Regions from separate parts of the Paenibacillus rhizoryzae genome, predicted to be linked through region 2. Evidence: riboswitches for the same ligand, from Rfam matches in the RefSeq annotation. Region 2 holds a riboswitch; each other region holds the start of a gene.
What was found. Region 2 has a riboswitch for cyclic di-GMP ahead of AC6ESO_RS16725 (right-handed parallel beta-helix repeat-containing protein). Riboswitches for the same ligand answer to the same signal wherever they lie in the genome.

Region 1 (6,775 bases), on a different contig from region 2:
AAGGAGCAGGCAGTCAGAAGAAACAGGCGACCTCTACGACGAAGCGCAGGCGTACGAAATCAGGCACCGGCAAATCTTCCATGCGAAAGCAGAAGCGTGGACGGAAGCGGGGGTTAAACAGTCACAGCTATAACCGGGCTTTCGACAATGCCTATAATCAAGGCTATAATCTCGGCTTTGCCAAAGGCTTCGAGGATGGCCATCAGCTTGCCTATGAGCAGCAGACCTAATGACGATCAAGCAGCTTGGAGGGAGTTCGGGCCATCATAGGAACGGGCTTGTACTCCCCTACGAATTGCTTGGCACAAGGGCCGGAAGCAGCAGCAGCTTCACTTCGTGTGCGGGAATGGGGTAGCCGATCAGATAGCCTTGCGCGCCGTCGCAGCCTTGCTCCTTCAAGAGAGCAAGCTGTGTCTCGTGCTCGACGCCTTCAGCAAGCACCTGAAGCTTAAGGCTGTGAGCCATGCCGATGATCGCAGTGACGATGGCCAAATCATCTCGATTGTGATCAATATTGCGAATAAAGCATTTGTCCATCTTGAGCGTGTCCACCGGAAATAGGCGCAGGTAGCTGAGTGATGAATAGCCGGTTCCAAAGTCATCAATAGAGATATGAACGCCGAGTGCCTTCATTTCGTGCAGTTTGCGAATAAGCGGGGCTTCGAAATTGGAAGAAGCAACGCTTTCTGTAATTTCAAGTTCAATGAGCTGCGGTTCGACCCCCGTGGAGAGCAGGATCGTCTTCAGCATCTCAATGAGGTTGTCCTGCTTGAATTGACGAACCGATAGGTTCACGGACACCGGCAGCGGGGACAAGCCCGTTTTCTTCCAAGCATTGATTTGATCACAGACCTGCCTTATCACCCATTCGCCAATCGGAACAATAAGCCCCGTTTCTTCAGCAAGCGGAATAAATTCAGCCGGCGAAACGATGCCGAACTTCGGATGCGTCCAACGCAGGAGAGCCTCGAAGCCGCTCAGACGGTTGCTCTGCAAATCTTTCTTGCCTTGATAGACCAAATGCAGCTCGTCTTGCTGCAGTGCTTTGCGCAAGTCCTGCTCCAGCATCATTTTCCGCAAATTGACCTCGTTCATCTCATTGCTATAGAAAGCGTAGTTATTTCTCCCCTGCCGCTTAGCCGCATACATAGCCGCATCCGCGTGAATCAGAAGCGTATCGGCATCCTGCCCGTCTTTCGGATACATCGCAATCCCGATACTCGTCGTAACAATAATATCTTGCCCTTTGAGAATAAAAGGTTCGGAGAGCCGCTCCAGCAGTGGCTCAACCAGCGTTCCCACTGCCCCAGCGTCGCTATTCGGCAGCAGGATGACGAACTCGTCGCCGGCCAATCTGGCCGCGAACACGGATTCTTGTAGCGTAGTCCGAAGCCGATTGGCGAAGCTCTTGAGCAGTCGATCTCCCAGGGGATGGCCGAATGTATCGTTAATGGATTTGAACCGGTCCATGTCCAGGAACAAGATCGCGAAGCTGCTTGGCTGGTTAGCGGCATTCCGAAGCTCTGCTTCCATCTTCATAATGAATTGATAGCGATTCGGCAAGTCGGTTAATGGATCGTGGTACGCCATATAGTTAATGGTTTCGCGTGCGATCTTCGTTTCCGATATATTACGGAAGTTCGAGAGGATGGCTGGGCGATTATTGAATAAAGTTGAGATGGAATTTGTTTCCACCTCGATCACGTCACCATTCAGCTTGTAAATACGGAGCTCGGTGTAATCCAAGGTGGTTTTGCCTGCGATGAGGTCAGCCGCTTTCGCGCGGATCAGCTCGTGATACTCCGGCAAAGCAAGGTCAAATACATCAACGCCGATTAATTCATCCAAGTGCTTCGCGCCGAGCATCGTCATTCCCGATCTATTCATATGTACAATCTTATTGTCGATTTGCACGATATTGGCTTCGGGAGACAGCTCGAATATTTGCCGGTACCGGTTCTCGTTATCCAGTGCTTTCTTCTCGCTGCGCTGCGCATTCGAAATGATTTTGCCTCCAATGATACATACGCTGACACAGGTGATACAACACATGGTAAACAACGTGAACTGTACAATTCGGTAGAGCAGATCCGTTTCGAGCAGATAAGGATTGAACAATTGATGGATGATGAGTACAAGGGTGCCGTATCCACTTGCCAGCAGCGTCACGTAGCGGTCCAGATAGATGAGGGAGAGTAGCGCGAAGAGGAAGACTACGTTTCCGGAATTCGGCGTCGGTATAAACCACATGACAATGAAGCAGAGCAGGAAGGAATAGGCTGAAATAATCAATTTCCCTTTAAGCGTTTTATAGGTTTGTCGGTAAACGAAATAGAGCACAAGGCCAAGCGGGATCACGGACGAGACGAATCGAATAAAGACCTGAAAGGTAATCAGCTCAAGCGAGAGAACGGTTACATAAATAGGGAGCGAGGTAAGGATCAGAAACATCAAGGTAAAGGTCAGAAGCTTCGAACTGAACTTCTCGTATGGGGTTGCCAAGCTGATCACATCCTTTCTACGTCGATATGGGTATGCAAAAAAGCCTCAGGCCCTCGGAGTGTAAGATGGCGGCAATAGACCGATACGCATCTTCACGCTTGGAGGAACCAAGGCCAGCAGATTAACTTCGGCAGTCTGGCAGTCGTATCTAATCTCTAATTAGGAGAAAAGACTTAGATCCAATGACTTTGCGTCCCCTGCTTTCGAAGGGTTTGCCTATGAGAATAGATTCAATTTGGCGAAAAATGTAGGAATATAGTTCTATTTCTATTTTCCATAATATCTCAGTGTCGTGAATGGGTCTCTGGAACCTATTTAAAAGGATAGAGTTGGTATTTATAGACGTGAATGACGACTGTCACTGCTAGGAATAAGGACTAAAGATATATATTGATAGGACTATATGCATAGTTCCGATTAAATATACACTCTCGATTGACACAGATGATACACATATCATATAGTCAAGCTAATCTAGTAGAGATGAAGGTGAATAGGCTGTCTACGTACCCGTATCACCGTATTAAGGAAGATATTCGAAAGCGCATACATGTAGGGGAGTGGCAAGGCGCTTCGCGCCTGCCATCGAGCCGCACTTTGGCGGAGTCCTATCAATCCAGCGTAAATACGATAGAAAAGGCTATTAAGGAACTGTGCGGGGAAGGTCTGCTCACGCGGGACAACCGCCGGGGTACTTATCTCGCAGATGGCGGGCTGAGTTCCGTATCCCAGAGGAATAGCCGCGGTGGGAACATAAGCGGAGGCGGGAGCGGACTAATCGCCGCTTCGGTTATCGGCATCGATAATCCGCTCTGGGGAGCCGCCCTGCGTGGGATCGAAGATGTGCTGCAGCCGAAGGGCTTTCAACTGATGAGCAGCAGCGATAACCGAAGCCTCGATAAGCTGGAGGCTTTCGTGACGAGCGCGATTGCAAGACAAGTGGATGGAATCATTCTTAGTCCGATCCACGATGGTCAGGATGGGCCTCGCAGTCGGCAGCTCTATGAGAGGTTGGCAGCAAGCGGCATCCCGGTCTTATTCCTGGATAGGCGCGTTTGGGATATCGATATTCCCTTTGTGACAAGTGACAATGCTTCGGGAGCCTATTCGCTCACGAAATTGCTGCTTGCCAAGGGACATCGGCGGATTGCTTTCGTACGCAATTCGGATCTCAGCACGTTCTATGAACGGCTGCTTGGCATGAGACAAGCCTTTATTGAGGCGGGTATTCCGTTCGGGTCTGACTACGACTTGTGCATCCCGACCCGGTTTGAGAATTTCGAGAGTGAGTTCGAATTCTTTGTTTCTCGGCTTGAGGAAGTGCTGGGTACGATGCGATATACGGCTGTTTTTGCAGCGAATGATCAGATTGCCGAGGCTGTACTTGTCGCACTTAAGCGTCTCAGCAAACGTGTCCCGGAAGACATTTCTCTTGTTTCTTATGATGCGCAAGGGTTGAATGGGAGGCTTCGATTGGATATTACGGGTGCAAACCAGCCTTTCTATGATATGGGACGAAGTGCTGCCCTTCAATTATTGCATGCGTCAGAAGGCAAGCAGCCGATCGCGGTTGCCGGACATATTTGCAAAGCGGACATTCATTACGGCAGCTCGGTTTGGGAAGCAAAGATTGAATAACAAGGGTGGTACTTGCTTATGAGCCTCATTCGTCTGTTTCAAGAGAAGAAATATTTGCTGCGCATATTCTTATGGATTACCAGTATTACTCTGCTAATCGTCGTATCGTTCTCCACGCTTGTTTATGTGAATGTGGAGAAGAAGGTGTTCAAGAGCGAATACGAGAACAGTCAGAAGGTGCTCTCGCAGATGAAATACAATATCGATTATCTCGATACGATGATTCGCAACATCACGCTCTCCACGTATGGCAGCAATGACGTGAAGGCGCTCATGTATTTGAACGATGAGGAAACGTACGAGCATTTGAATGTCATCAATAAACTAAACGCGACGATTGTGGCGAACAATCCGTTTATCCAATCTATCTACATTTATAACAATCATAAGAAATTGTATTACTCGACATACGGCGATTTATATCATAAAGACGCGGAGCTCGATAAGGTGCTGCAAAGCTACACGAGCATTCCGGTCCTTCGCGCAATCGTGCGCCGCAGCGCGGAAGCCGCAGACCAAGGCGCAGGCGGTGCTGCGAATACGGTATTAAGCTATATCATGTATGAGACGACGGATCGGGATAACCGCATGGATGGCGCCATTATTCTTAACATTAAGCTGGACTGGCTTGTCGATAATATTCGTGCGATTAACCGGATTGAAGCAGGTGCGAGAAGTGAGCTCTACATCCTGGACAGCGGCAATGGACTGATTGAGACGGATCCGGCGAATCCGGTACAAACGTCAACATTCGCGAATACGATCAGGCAAGCTTACGTAGACAAGGCGGGCAGCTCGGAAGCACAGTCTGCGCAGCCGTCTGGTTTCTTCAACCAGAGCATCGGCGGCGAGAAATATATCATCTCGTATATCCGGCTCGAGAAGACGGGATGGACACTGCTGGATGCAAAGCCGTACAAAGAGGCATATGCGAACCTGAAGCAGCTGCTGGATACGATTCTGCTCATTACAATGGCGATCTTTGCCGGAGCGCTGCTGTTGACCTTGTCTGTTTCAAGAGGGATCTACAAGCCGGTCAGAAGGCTGATGGAACAGACCTCGCGCGGAGGCTCCGTGACCCCGGGGGCGAAGGATGAATTCTCTTATTTAACCGAGGTGTACCAGAAATCGAGAGAGCAGCTGTATGAGTATCATCTGGAGAAAAACAACAACACCGGCATTATGAAGCTCTATTTTCTCAAGCGATTGCTCGTCGACAGCTTCAGTATGAGCAGTCCGGCTTTCGGTGAGGCGCTCCATTCCCTCCATCCTGCAATGTCGCAGGAGAAGCCGTTTCTCATCTGCGTGCTGCGCATCGACAACTATAAGCTGTTTATGACGAAGAGCTTGGTCGAACGGGAGCTGCTGCGCTTCGCGATTGCCAACATCACGACGGAAGTAATAAGCCGTTCATTCGCGCATCAAACGGTGGACATGAAGGATGATTCGTTCACGATTCTTCTCAATATCGATTCGGCCTCGCAGGCAGACGCGGTTAAGGAGCTGCTCATGGAAGCGCAGCACTACATTAAAGAGCATTACAAAATCTCGTTCTCTGTCGCTATCAGCGAGCCGATCGAGGACTATCAAGCTATCGCGGCGGCATATAGCCACACCTTCACGAACAGCTCTTATCGTTACGTGCGAGGACATATGGCGGTCATTACGCAAGCGGAAATCGATGAGCAGACGGGCAGTATTGATATGGAGCAGGTGATGGAGCTTACGGGCAAGTTCATCGAGGTTGTTAAGAAAGGCGATCCTGTTCGAACGGAAGAGAAGTTCCGCGAGCTGTTCCGGTATATCCGCAAGCTGGAGTACAGCGACATTATGCTCGTCAGCATGCAGGTTGTGCATCATTTGAAGAAGGCTGTATACGAAATGAACCGGACGCTCAAGGAGCCTATTCATATTCATGCGAAGCTGCTGAACAGGGAGTTGTATGAAGAGGAGACGGCGGAGCAGTTCGAGGAACAGCTGCTTGAAGCGGTTCAGACGATTACGAGTGAGCGAAAATCGGCTGCCGAGGAAGGGAATCAAGTCGCGGCGGATACGATTAAGGCTTTTATCGATTCGAATTATTTTGACTCCTCGCTGTCGGCGACCGATATATCGGGCATGATGCGGCTCTCAGCCTATAAACTGAGCAAGATATCCAAAGAGCATTTCGGCATGTCGATACCGGAGTACATCAATCAGATCCGGTTGACGAAAGCGGTAGAGTGGATGGAGAACTCGAAGCTGAGCATTCAGGAAATCATGCGCCGAGTCGGAATCGAGAATGAAAGCTATTTCTATAAATTGTTCAAAGCGAAGTTTGGCATGACGCCGCGGGAATATATTGCCGGGCGAGGGAAAGGGTAGAACCCATTTCCCCACCGTTGTGGAAGTTGAGATACGAAAGACCGCCGATTCCGCTATCGGCGGTCTTTTTGTATATAAGGTCAACCGGAATATACGGTTAACTTTAACGAACCGTACGGGCCTTATTTGATCAAAAAGTAGCGATTTGAAATTCTAACGAATCCTACAGGCCTTATTTGCTCCAAAACCCGTGTATTTCTATCTATTTCGACTAAATAAGGTCTCTGTGGTTCGTTAGAAAAAATGAGGAGCCCATTTCTCCCACATAAGG
Region 2 (6,775 bases):
CGCTTGTGTACTTAACGCCGACGGCATTCTTCGTCTTCATCATGTCGGTCATCGGCTCGTTCAAAGTGTTCCGCGAGACGTACTTGATCGCAGGAGAATATCCCAATGACAGCATCTACATGCTGCAGCATTACATGAACAACATGTTCTTATCGCTGGATTACCAGAAGCTGACTTCGGCCGCTTACCTGATGGCGCTTGCGATCACGGTCTTTGTGGCGGTTGTATTCCGGCTGGAGCGGGCGCTGAGGAGGCGGATGGAATGAAGGAGAAGCCGCGCGTTATGGCCAAAATCATCCTCACCCTCATGCTCTGCTTAATCGCTGCGGGCATGCTGTTCCCGCTTGTGTTTACGATTAGCAACTCCTTCATGTCGGAGGATGAAATTACCGGCGCTTACGGCATTCTGCTGCCAAGCACGGACAGCGAATCAGGCTCGTCCGGTTCGAAGGCGGATCAGTTCGCCGTGCTCAAGCTGATTCCGGATCGGGTGACGATGGAGCAGTACAAGGAAGCGCTATTCCGAAAGCCGCAGTTTCTGTTTATGTTCTGGAATGCGGTCGTGATGACGGTGCCGATTATCGCGGGGCAAACGCTTGTCGCCGCACTGGCGGCATACGCCCTGGGCAAGCTGCAATTTGCCGGTCGTGACAAGCTGTTCTTCCTTTATCTCATTACGATGCTGATGCCGTTCCAAGTAACGCTGGTGCCTAACTATATCGTCGCAGACCGGCTGGGTATGTTGAACAGCTTCGGCGCAATTATTTGGCCGGGCATCTTCTCGGCGTTTGGCGTATTTCTGCTCAGGCAGTTTATGCTGCAAATTCCGACCGCTTATGTGGAAGCAGGCAAAATGGACGGTGCGGGTCATGCGCAGCTGTTCTTCCGCATCGTGCTGCCCATGTGCAGACCCGGGCTTGCGGCGCTGGTTATTCTGCTCTTCATCGACAATTGGAACATGGTCGAGCAGCCGCTCATTATGCTGACGGACGCGGTCAAACAGCCGCTTTCGGTGTATTTGTCCCGGGTTCGGGAGGGGGAGCAGGGCATTGCGTTTGCCGCTTCCGCGCTCTATATGGCGCCTATGCTGTTTATTTTTCTCTATGGCGAAAATGACCTGATTGCCGGTATTCAGCTCTCCGGACTGAAGGGCTAGCAGGATCGCATAAAATGCTCGGGAGGCTGCAGGTTCAAGCTGGATCAAACCAAATGTGTAGGAGTTGAAGAGAATGTCCACGATGCTGGACGATAACCGCTTAAAGCGGCGTAAACGCCTGATGGGTATCGTACTGCTTCTCTTCTTTGGAGGGCTGGCTGTGCTCACGTTCTTCTCGAATACGATCGCCGGTCTTGCTTTGCCCAAAGTGACGGTGACGGAGCCGGAATTCGGCCAGCTGGAGCGTACGATTGCCGGTGAAGGCGAGCTGGAAGCGGAGAAAACGGAGGAACTGTTCGCGGAAGGCGACGGCGACGTGACGAAAATTCATGTTGAAGAAGGCGAAGCCGTGAAGAAGGGGCAGCTGCTGATTTCTTACGATACGACAGAGGCCAAGCGGAATCTGGAGGATGAAGAAACGCGGTATTCGCAGGCGAGGTTGCGGATGGAGAAGCAGCGGGAGCAAGTTGTAGACGCGCTGCGGCAGGACAATCAGTCCGCGGTCCGCGATCTGAAGCGCGAACTGGAGATTGCGGAATACGACCTGGACATTCAGCGGCGCAAGCTGGAGACGATGCGCGATTCGATTGGGAACGCCAGCGCTGTCAGGGCACCGTTCAACGGCATTGTCACCAAGCTCGAGGCGACAGAAGGACTGCCTTCGCCGCGGGGGCAGGCTGTTGCGGTCCTTGCAGATGTGAGCAAGGGACTTGTTTTCAGCTTCACTGAAGATGCCGAAGATGCGGACAAGCTGCGCGTCGGCGAAGCCGTTTCACTTTCCGTTGTTAGCGGCGAAAGGTGGAAGATGGTGAAAGGGACTGTCGAAGACATCGGGGATGCCGAGAGCGGGAGTGCACCGGGCGGCTCCGGCGATACCGAAGAACGTAAAAAATTGACAATCAAGCTCACCGGGCAGGAGCTCATGCTTGGGGATCAAGTGAAGCTGTCGGTGAAAAAGACCGGGAAAATCGGCGGGATAATCCTGGCGAGCGGTACTGTGCATCAAGGCAGCGATGGTTATTTCGTATGGACCGTCAAGGAGAAGAAGGGGCCGCTCGGGAGCGTGTTCACCGCCGAGAAGGCTGCGGTCACGATTGGCGATTCGGATGAAACGAATACCGAAATTATGGACGGCATCATGCCTGATGAGCGGATCATCGAGGAGATGAGTGAACCGCTGAGCGAAGGCCAGCGTGTCCGAATGAAATAATCCCATTAATCATTAGGAGTGTTAACGATGAAGATGAAGTCAGCCAAGAAGATGAAAGCAATCAAAACCGGCTGTGTCAGCTTGGCGCTGGTGACGGCGCTATCGGCTTGCTCAAGCGGCAATGGCGGAAATGCGGAAGGGGAGCAGCCCGCCGTCAAAACCAAGGACGGCAAAATGGTCGTTTCCATCTCCGTCCTGAAGAATGACCGGTTTCTGGAAACGGCGGAGAAGCAGTTCGAGAAATCGCATCCGGATATCGATATTCAGATTCATGCTGCCATTGCAACGCCGGAGATGGGTAAAATGGTCACGAAAGTAATAGGCGGGGAGGAGAACCCGGCGGATGTAGAGAAATTCGTAAGCACCGTCAATACGGAGCTGATGTCAGGCAAAGGCGCCGACATTATTTCGGTGCAGGATTTACCGTTCAACAAATACGCGGAGAAAGGTCTGCTGACCGATCTTCGATCGCTGATGAAGGACGACAAAACGTTTAACATTCAGGATTACTACGAGGGCATTATGGATGCGGTGACTACTAGCGAAGGAAAACAGGCGGCTATGCCGGTGAAATTCTCGCTGGATATTATGCTCGGCAGTCATGCGGATCTTACGCAAGCAGGCGTTAAAGTCGACGACAGCAAATGGACATGGGCGGATTTTACGGACATTTCTCACAAGATCGCGAAGGACGAGGACGGTGATGGCAAGCCGGATCGTTACGCTTTGACAGGCATGACGAAGGAACAGCTGCTGAAGCTGATGGTCGAGTCGAGCTATGAGCATTATGTGGATACGGCAGGGAAGAAAGCATCGTTTGATTCGGGCGATTTTGCGGCGATGCTGGAGAACCTGAAGAGCTTGTACGACGATGGATTGATCAACGATCAAATGGTTGGCCCCGGTCAGCAATCGTTTGGTCATATGAATCTAATGATGCCGATGGAACTGGTGATGCTCCCGCAGATGATGTTCCAGGGCGATGGAGGCGGCGAGGTTTTCCAAACCCCATCCGGCGGTGAAGCGAAGGGCATGACGTTTGATAGCGATCTTATGCTTGCCCTGAATGCGAAGTCCGGCGCGAAGAAGGAAGCTTGGGAATTCATGAAATATTTGCTCTCTGCGGAGATGCAGGGGACGCCGGGCATGTTTGGCTTCTCGGTGCGCAAGGATATGACGGCAAAGCAGGTCGAGGAATCGATGAAGATGTTGACGAGCGGCAACATGAAGATGTCCAGTCCTGAAGGGGAAGTTACGCCTCCTACAATGACGGATGCGGACATCAAGAAGATCGTGGATATGATCCCGCGCATCAAACGTTACAGCGGCGAAGATAACGCCGTTATGACTATGGTGAAGGAAGAAGCGACGGCATTTTTCGAGGGCCGCAAGTCGGCTGAGGAAGCGGCGAAGCAGCTGCAGAACCGGGCAACGATTTATTTGAATGAGTAACACGTAACACAGCATTCCACTGATCTGGTGAATAGAAAATAGGAAATCTTCTCTAGTACAATGGAAGTGGCTTCTATTGTACTAGCGAAGATTTCTTGCTGTATTTGATAGAATTCAGTCGTATTTACTCATGTTTTTTGATTTCAATAGGTTTATTGCTCTTTAGTCTATGGACAAGGGTCGGATTTAGTCGTATATTGAAGAAAATACAACCGAAAAGGCATAACTTGGGAAACCAAGTGACGCAAAGCTATAGGGGCTTCGTTTGCAGCATGCTGCAAAAAAGCCAGCCAGTTACCGAAGTTACGATATCGTGCTTTTACAGATACCGAACTTAGGGTGTCTTTTTTTTTCGGTCAGAGAGGGAGTACTGTCCAATGATGGCTGTCAAAAGAAGAATACAAGGCCACAAAGTGAATCATCTTCCATTCTACAGTCTGATCACCCTTCTTATTGTTAGCTTGTTGTTTAATTTTGGATTCGCAACGAAAGTTTATGCCGATGCGCGAACGTTTTACGTGGCTACGACAGGGAACGACAGTAATCCGGGTACTTTAGACGCGCCTTGGAGGACGATTCAGAAAGCAGCAAACTCAGTACTTCCGGGAGATACGGTATTCGTTAGAGGGGGCGTATATTCCGAGTTTGTGTCTGTTAATGTGTCCGGCAATTCTACGGGGTATGTTACTTTTCAGAATTATACGAATGAAACGCCTATCATAGATGGTTCGGGTTTGATTGCGTCCGCAGGAAATCAAGCACTATGGTTGCTGTCGAATGCTAACTATGTGAGGATCAACGGATTTGAAATTCGAAATCTATCCGTATCAACCAATTCACTAGACCCTGCTGGAATACGAATCAAGAATGGCGGAAGCAACATTCAGTTACTAAACAATAATGTTCATGATATCAAGAACACTTCAACTTCGGGGAACGCCCATGGCATACATGTATTAGGAAACACATCGACTCCACTTACCGGTCTCCTCATTCAAAATAATGAGATTCATAATCTCGTTACAGGCTGGAGCGAGTCGCTGACGTTAAGCGGCAATATCGACGGATTCTCGATAACAAACAATAAGGTTTATAATAATAACAATATTGGCATTGAATTAGCCGGGTTTTATAATGCATGTTCAAACTGCATGGATCAAGTGCGTAATGGCATGGTAGCGGGAAATACGGTTTACGGTATCGATTCTTCCACTAACATAGCTTACGGCTCGAACGTTCACGCTGCGGGAGGCATATACGCTGATGGCGCGATGAACATCACGATCGAACGCAATGTTATATACGGCAATGATTTCGGCATTGAATTAGCCAGTGAGAAGCTAGGAAAAGCAACCACCAATATTACAGTGCAGAATAACTTCATTCACCATAATTATGGCGCAGGATTGTTGTTGGGAGGGGCAAGTTCCTCGAATGGCGGAGCAACTCTAAATAAGATATACAACAATACGTTCGTTGAGAATGATACGCTAAAGCAAGGTTATGGCGAGATTACTTTACAAAGCAATAATACGAATAACGTCATAGCCAATAATATTATCTACAACAACTCGCAGAAGATATCTATTAATAAAGTTAATAAAACGGGCTCGGGGAATATAGTGAATTTCAACCTGTATTATAATCCGAATGGGGCTGCCACAACGCAGTGGAAATGGGATGGAATCACTTATACTTCTTGGAGCACCTATAAGACGGCAACAGGTAACGATACCGATTCCTCCTTCACTGATCCTCTATTTATGGACAAAGCAAACCTGGATATCAAGTTGACAGCGGGTTCCTTGGGGATCGACAAGGGTTCTCAACAATACCTGCCTAGCAGCCCTGTCGATTGGAATGGTATGGCTAGAATTCAAGGACAAACTATTGATATTGGGGCGACAGAATTTGTCCCGATCGTACCGGATAAACCGACTGTAATTGAGGAAAGCATCGACTGGAACAAAGTTCCCGTACTAGCAGCAGGGACGGGGAATGCTAAGCAGCTTAAGGCATTTAAAGGAAAAACAGGATTGAATATTTCGATCAGTGGAACGAGCCTTGATAGCAAAAGTCAAATTTTCATTAATACCGATAGTAACAAGAGTACTGGTTTCGCGGCTCCTTATTGGACGGACAGCGGAGCGGAATTTTTATTGGAGAACGGTACGTTATATCGTTACGCAGAGAAGTCGGGAACCAATTGGTCCTGGACTAAAGTACAGCAGTATAAGGGAACTCCTCGATTTGTTGTATCGAGCAACCTCCTTGTGATCGAAATACCTTTCGCCGATCTGGGTGTGGCCAAAGATTCGACACTCAAAATCGGATACGTATGGAACGATTCGAAGACTGTCAAACTACCGGCTACAGGTAGTCTTCTGGAGGCTGCTGCACTGACTTTTGATTCAACATCAACACCAACACCAACACCAACACCGGAACCAACCCCGGAACCAACCCCGGAACCAACCCCGGAACCAACCCCAGCTCCTGCCGTTAATATCTTAATGGATGGGAAGGCCGATGATTGGAATGGGATTGCGATTGCAGGGACTGGGGCACTGATGGCCAAATCGTTAAAATTGTATAACCAGGATTCGAGTTTGTACTTGCTTGTACAAGGTGAGCAGCTTACATCAAAAGGCCAGTTCTATATTAACAGCGACATTCGCAGCGATACAGGGTATCAATTGAAGAATAACAGTATCGTTGGAGCAGATTACATGATTGAAAATGGAACTTTGTATCGGTACAGCGGTTCGGGAACGGACTGGGCATGGTCGAAGATGACTGATTATAAAGGAACGCCGAACTATGTGGTCACGGCAACCGTGATCGAAGCTCGCATTCAACTAAGTGATCTGGGAATTTCTAAGGGAAATACAATCAGTATCGTATTTATGAGAAGCGACAGTACTTCCGATCAGATCTTGAGAGAGGGCAAGGCTCCG
Region 3 (6,775 bases), on a different contig from region 2:
TACGTTAACCAGCTCCAGCGCCTTCGGTACGTCCTGAATGTAGCAGGCTACGCGGATCAAATCGAGCATGCTCTCTTCGCGTGGAAGAATATCGTTCTCATCTACCCGTCCGATATCGACAAGTGCAGAGAGCTTCGTATTCAGCTTCTGCGGGATGACTTTACGAAGGAAGTCGTCGTCCAGGAAGCGCCATGGACCAGCATCTTCAGCGCCTTTCAGCAGCTTTGGCGAGTTTTTGTACCCGATTTCCATATACTCGACGCCAGCTTCATTCAGCGAGTTGTACAGATGCTGAACGAACTCAACGCTGAAATCCCAGTTATTGACGAGTCCGCCGTCGCGGATCGTGCAGTCGACGATTTTACAATGACTTTTTTTCGAAGCATTCATAGCATTGTGTCTCCTTTTTAGCCAGATCTTGTCTTTTCTACTCATAATACTTGATATTGGCTATGAACGCAAAGTCATTTTTGTCAGAATTGCACTACTCTTCGGATTATATGGCGCGGAAAGATTTCCTCGTGCTGACCATGATTTGATCCAGTTTATCGCTTAATTTCTCCAGCATTGCCGCAAGCTCCGACGATCTGGAAATAAGCTGATGCTGCTCATTGGAGCTGCCTGTGACCGTCTTCACACTGCCCGTTAATTCGGCGGACATGCGGGAGATTTCCTCGATATTGATGTTAAATTGCTGCGTGCTTGCCGACATCTGCTGGGAGGCCCCGGAAATATAATGAATTTGCTCTGCGACCGTTTTAATCGATCGCATAATGCGTTCGAAGGCAGCTCCCGCATCACATACCGCCTGATTGCTTGACGAAACCTCCGTAATCACTTGATCCATGGATAGAATCGACGCGCGGTTATTGGCTTGAATATCTTGGACGAGTTCCGCAATCCGCATGGCCGATGCCGTCGTTTGCTCAGACAGCTTGCGTACCTCATTCGATACGACAGTAAACCCGCGGCCATGCTCGCCCGCCCGCGCCGCTTCGATTGCCGCATTCAGCGCCAGCAGGCTGGTTTGGGAAGCGATGTCTGTAATCAAGCTTGTAATATCATCTATTTCTTGCGAACGCTGACCGAGCAGCTTTACTTTGGTTGCGGACTCTTGAACGGTATTGCTCATCGCTGTCATCTGCCTGACGGCCTTCTGAATGGCTTCATTCCCATTATCAGCCTCTGTCGCCACCTCATTCGAGAAATTAGAAACCGTAGCCGACGTTTCGGCAATGGTATGAATGTCGCGGAGCATCTCTCCGATCACCTTCTTGCCTGTTCGCGCGCCATTCTCCTGCAAATTCGCCGTAGCATCCACCAGCTGCATCGTTTGCACGATATCGCCTGCCAATAGATTGAGCGTGGCCGCGTTGCAGCTAAGCTCCTTAGAGTTCATGAGTACCTGGTCCGAGGTTTCTGTTACGTTCTCGATAATTTGTTTGACGGCTGCTTGAATTTTCTGTTGTTGAGCCGATTCCAGTGCGTGGATGAACGCTCTGCGAGTCACGATTTGATAGGTAACAGCGCCGATAAACAAGATAACAAACACGATGTGAATGGAGACCATTGCCAGCGAGTAATCACTGGTTCCGTAGACGAGTTCAGAGAAAAGCAGGAAGCCGAGTACGTGCTGAAGTGCGAAGATGACGGTGCTAACGAGAAGCATTGCGATGAGGTCGTAGTACAAAATAATGGCGAGTACCATAAAGATGGAGAAGTGGTATTCCACCATGCCGTTTCCGCCTGCGATGATGGAAATGCTGCTGAAAGTGAGCGACAGCGTCATGAGAAGCGGTACGGTCTGCTGCTCCTTTTGTAAACGCATGCATAATCCGGCAAGCAGTAAGCAAATAATCGGTAAAGCGAAGAAGGTTTGATTAAGGAAGGAATGAAGCATAGAGCCGTTCATATCCGGGTGGTGATGATCATGCTGCATGGCCAAACCGAGCCAATCGAATGCGTGTACTAGAAACGATAAAAGCACAATAATTGTAGAAATGAAAAGCATGACACGGTTTTTCTCCCTAAGCATACAAAGAGCCTACCTCCCAATATTTTATACATATAAAAAGAGTCCACCCGTGTAAGGATGGACTCCTTTTCACTCGGTAACCTGTCCACCATGGCATCTGTATCGATACTTTAGGCCTAGGCTTTGCGTCCCAACATTTCCATTGGTTTGCCTTTGTCATATGAATAAGTAGTTGGATCTTTATAGTGATTATTAGGTTAACATGGTTAATTATAGGAGAGAAAATCCCTATTTGTACATAGCGTAATTTGTAAAGTTTTGTCGAATTTGTCAGATCATCTCTTCTGCTCTCACTACTTCGTCGAACTTGGCAGCTGTAATTAGCCCGCTTCGGATCGCAGCCTCGCGCAGCGTCAGGCCTTCCTTATGAGCAGCCTTCGCAATGGCCGCCGCATTCTCATAACCGATATGAGGATTAAGCGCCGTAACGAGCATCAGCGACTCGTTGAGATGCCGGGCAATGGCTTCCCGATTCGGCTCAATGCCAACCGCGCAATGCTCATCGAAGGAGCGGATCGCATCGCTGAGAATTCGGGTCGACTGCAGGAAGTTGTGAATGATGACAGGCTTGAACACATTCAGCTCGAAGTTTCCTTGGCTGGCCGCGAAGCCGATCGCCGCGTCATTGCCCATGATCTGACAGACGACCATGGTCAGCGCTTCACATTGCGTCGGATTGACCTTCCCCGGCATGATGGAGCTGCCCGGCTCATTCTCCGGGATCCGAATCTCGCCAATTCCGCAGCGCGGGCCGCTCGCGAGCCAGCGAACGTCGTTGGCGATCTTCATTAAATCCGCGGCGAGCGCTTTAATTGCGCCATGCACGAAGACGATCTCGTCATGGCTCGTCAGTGCGTGAAATTTGTTCGGCGCACTTATGAAGTGCTTGTCTGTGAGTCGGCTGATCTCCGCCGATACCTTCTCGCTAAAGCCCGGCGGGGCGTTCAGTCCCGTACCCACGGCTGTACCGCCGATCGCAAGCTCACGCAGTTCTTCGCGGCTTGCTCTAATGTTCCGTTCCCCTTTCTCCAGCATCCGGACCCAGCCGCTGATCTCCTGGCCAAGCGTGAGCGGTGTGGCATCCTGCAGATGGGTACGACCGATTTTGATCACATCCATGAAGCTTGCGCTCTTCTGTTCTAGGGTGGATTTGAGCTGCGCGATGGCCGGCAAGAGAAGGTCCTCTACGGCAATTAGCGCGGCGATATGCATTGCGGTGGGAAAAGTGTCGTTAGAGCTCTGCGAGCGGTTGACGTCGTCGTTGGGATGAACAGCCGCCGCATGACCTTTCTCCTCCAGCAGCTGCGCCGAGCGCCTTGCGATCACTTCATTGACGTTCATATTGGACTGCGTGCCGCTCCCCGTCTGCCATACGGCAAGCGGAAACTCCTCCTGCCACATGCCTTCAATAACCTCATCCGCTGCAACCGCGATAGCTTCCGCTTTAAGCACATCCATCTTCCCCATGCTTCCATTCACCGTTGCTGCTGCTTTCTTCAGATAAGCAAATGCGGTAATTAACTCGCGCGGCATCTTCTCCGTACCGATTCTGAAATTATGCAGACTTCGCTCCGTTTGCGCTCCCCACAGCCGGTGCGCCTCCACCTGTATCTCCCCCATGGAATCCTTCTCAATGCGAAAATCGCTCATCGCGACTACCTCCTTATACGAATGGTTTCATTGTATTGGCTTACTTTCTATATACCCAAAGTGAAATGGTGTTTCTTCTATTTCTATGAAAGAAGCGATGCATCTACGAGCATGCATCGCTTCTTTCCCATGATTTCCTATTTGCCATCCTGTAATACAGCATCTCCGGCTAAAACTGACTCCGCAGCTCCGGCGGCAGCTCCCGGCTCTTGCGCGTGTTCGAATCCATCGTCACACAAGTCACGACCGCGTCCCCGCACAGCTCGCCCTTCACGTTTACGATCTCTTGTTTGAGTACATAGCTGCTTCGCCCAGCCCGCTCCGGCATTGTCGTAACGGTCAGCCGATCCCCTTGCCTGCACTCCTTTCGGTAGTTGATATTGATGTTGACCGTAACGGTTTGAACGCCCATAGCGAGTAACACATCATAGTGCAAGCCTGCCTGCTCATACCATGCTTCACGCCCCCATTCGAGGTATTCCAAGTACTTGGCATTGTTCACATGCCCGTTCACATCGATTTCCGTTGAACGGACGATAAGCTCCAGCTTCGCTTGCATCGATCCTCACACTCCACCTTTATCGCGGCCGGCTTTTTACAGTATCAGCCCTAGTTGCCTTCATGTTAGCTGTCGATTGTATGTATGTCAAAGTATTAGAGCTTGGCGTTCCGACGTAACTAACAACTTAATGGCAACCTTCTATGCCGATCCCCCGCCGAACCGCTCCACAAAAATGAGTGCCCTCGTGTGATGAATGCTGAGAGTTCGAAAATCAATCTCTCAGCTCCGAAAACACGCCGATTTGCTGCTGAAAGTTCAAAAATCGAGGCTCTCGGCTCTCAAACCAACTAGAATCCCCACGCGATAGGTGCTGAGAGTACGAAAAACGAACTCTCAGCTCCGAAAACTCGCCGATATGCTGCTGAAAGTTCAAAAATCGAGCTCTCAGCTCTCTAACTAACTAGAATCTCCACGCGATAAATGCTGAGAGTACGAAAAACGAACTCTCAGTGCTGAAAACTCGCCGATCTACAGCTGAAAGTCGAGAAATCGAACTCTCAGCTTTCTTACAACTTTACTGCTTTACTGCCAGACGTGTGAGAGCAGCACAGTGTACATATGAGACTCCGAAAACTCTGAGCCGGGTTTCTAACGAATCCTGGAAGCCTTATTTGAGCAAAATGACTGGGTTTGAAGATCTAACGAATCCTGTGGGCCTTATTTCGGTTAGAAATGCACTATTTGGCTATATTCCCCCTCAAATAAGACCTTCACGATTCGTTAGAATTAAATAGTGGCGATTCTCGAGCAAATAAGGCTCTCACGATTCGTTAGCCGTATCACCAACAACAATCAGTATAATTGGTGTCGGTGTCGGTGTCGGTGTCGGTGTCGGTGTCGGTGTCGGTGTTGGTGTCGGTGTCGGTGTCGGTGTCGGTGTTGGTGTTGGTGCTCGTGCTCGTGCTGGTGCTCGCGTTGGTCTTGGTGCTAATATCGGTGTTGGTGCTAGTGTTGGTGTTGGTGTTGGTGTCGGTGTCGGTGTCGGTGTTGGTGTCGGTGTCGGTGTCGGTGTGGTGTCGGTGTTCTTGTTGGTGTTGGTGTTGGTGCTCGTGCTCGTGCTGGTGCTCGCGTTGGTATTGGTGTTGGTCTTGGTCTTGGTGCTAATATCGGTGTTGGTGCTGCTGCTACTGTTACCGCTGTTGGTGTTCGTGCTGCTACTGTTGCCGCTGCCGTTGCCACTTCCTTTACCGCTACTGCTACCGCTTCAGCATTATCCACTCCAAGCAGCAAAAAGACCGCCCTCTCCGTACTTGCCAGAGAGAGCGGCCTATCATTCTACCACTCTGCGAACGAGCCGTCGTCGTACGCAAGGCGAGGTGTATCCCAGTCGCCTGCGTAGCCGCGTTCAATGAGCGCTTCTTCATTAATTTCGATCCCAAGGCCAGGCCCTTGCGGGATCGCGACATGGCCGTCGATGACTTCAAACGGCTTCTTCAAGTAGCCTTCACCGAGGTCCCACTTCTCCGCCATCGACGGATGCTCTTGGATCAAGAAGTTCGGCGTGCAAGCGTCGAGCTGCAAGCAGGCTGCAAGCGAGATCGGTCCAAGCGGATTATGCGGCGCGATGGAAGCGTAGTAAGTCTCCGCCATAGCGGCGATTTTACGTCCTTCGAAGATCCCTCCGGCATGGCACAGATCCGGCTGCACGATGGCAATCGCGCCTTTCTCCAGCGCTTCACGGAAACCCCAGCGTGTGAACAATCGCTCACCTGTTGCGATCGGAATGCTTGTCGATTGGGCAACGCGCAGGAGCGAGTCCACATTCTCAGGCAAGCAAGGCTCTTCGATAAACATCGGATAATACGGCTCGAGTGCTGCGGCAAGGCGAATCGCCATAGCCGGGCTGACTCGGCCGTGGAAGTCGATCGCGATGTCTACCCCGCTGCCCACGGCTTCGCGGACCGCAATGAACTTGTTCACTTGGCTCTCCACGAAAGCCAGCGAATCGACTTGCCGCACCGGAGCGTCTACACCTGTTTTGATCGCATTGAAGCCGGACTCTACCCTGCGCTTCGCATTCGCTGCGAACACCTCAGGTGTCTCCCCGTGGCAATGGCAGTACATGCGGATTTTATCGCGCACTCTGCCGCCGAGCATTTCATAGACAGGCATGTTGTAGAACTTGCCTTTAATATCCCATAGCGCCTGCTCGATTCCGCTTATAGCGCTGACCAGGACAGGACCGCCGCGATAGAACGTTCCCCGGTACATGACCTGCCAGTGATGCTCAATACGAAGCGGATCTTCGCCGACCAGGTAACGTTTCAATTCTTCGATGGCTGTAGCTACAGTAAGGGCACGACCTTCGACGATCGGCTCGCCCCAGCCAACAATGCCTTCATCCGTCTCGATCTTCAGAAACAACCAGCGAGGTTTCACATGATAGAGCTTCAAATCTGTTATTTTCACAGCTTCCTATCTCCTTTACGTCCTATACTGGTTTCATTGAGCAGCTAGAAACTAACCGTTACCTTTCTCAGCCCAGACCGGGAGCAATGCGCCGCCGTCCATAAACATGGTCGTTCCCG

Region 1: it holds a riboswitch for cyclic di-GMP, as region 2 does, so the genes downstream of both, AC6ESO_RS14335 (putative bifunctional diguanylate cyclase/phosphodiesterase) here and AC6ESO_RS16725 (right-handed parallel beta-helix repeat-containing protein) in region 2, are expected to answer to the same signal.
Region 3: it holds a riboswitch for cyclic di-GMP, as region 2 does, so the genes downstream of both, AC6ESO_RS14845 (methyl-accepting chemotaxis protein) here and AC6ESO_RS16725 (right-handed parallel beta-helix repeat-containing protein) in region 2, are expected to answer to the same signal.

Annotation. Positions count from the first base shown of each region.
Region 1 covers NZ_JCAALT010000004.1:399,206-405,980, reverse strand. The annotation lists gene AC6ESO_RS14340 (hypothetical protein) at 1-230, shown strand, start outside; gene AC6ESO_RS14335 (putative bifunctional diguanylate cyclase/phosphodiesterase) at 289-2,502, opposite strand; cyclic di-GMP riboswitch class I at 2,629-2,729, opposite strand; gene AC6ESO_RS14330 (GntR family transcriptional regulator) at 2,992-4,140, shown strand; gene AC6ESO_RS14325 (helix-turn-helix domain-containing protein) at 4,159-6,504, shown strand.
Region 2 covers NZ_JCAALT010000005.1:261,427-268,201, reverse strand. The annotation lists gene AC6ESO_RS16745 (carbohydrate ABC transporter permease) at 1-266, shown strand, start outside; gene AC6ESO_RS16740 (carbohydrate ABC transporter permease) at 263-1,156, shown strand; gene AC6ESO_RS16735 (efflux RND transporter periplasmic adaptor subunit) at 1,230-2,366, shown strand; gene AC6ESO_RS16730 (ABC transporter substrate-binding protein) at 2,394-3,818, shown strand; cyclic di-GMP riboswitch class I at 4,028-4,120, shown strand; gene AC6ESO_RS16725 (right-handed parallel beta-helix repeat-containing protein) at 4,196-6,775, shown strand, end outside.
Region 3 covers NZ_JCAALT010000004.1:528,396-535,170, forward strand. The annotation lists gene AC6ESO_RS14840 (aldolase catalytic domain-containing protein) at 1-390, opposite strand, end outside; gene AC6ESO_RS14845 (methyl-accepting chemotaxis protein) at 497-2,035, opposite strand; cyclic di-GMP riboswitch class I at 2,108-2,197, opposite strand; gene fumC (class II fumarate hydratase) at 2,306-3,685, opposite strand; gene AC6ESO_RS14855 (acyl-CoA thioesterase) at 3,855-4,244, opposite strand; gene dgoD (galactonate dehydratase) at 5,523-6,656, opposite strand; gene AC6ESO_RS14865 (SDR family NAD(P)-dependent oxidoreductase) at 6,708-6,775, opposite strand, start outside.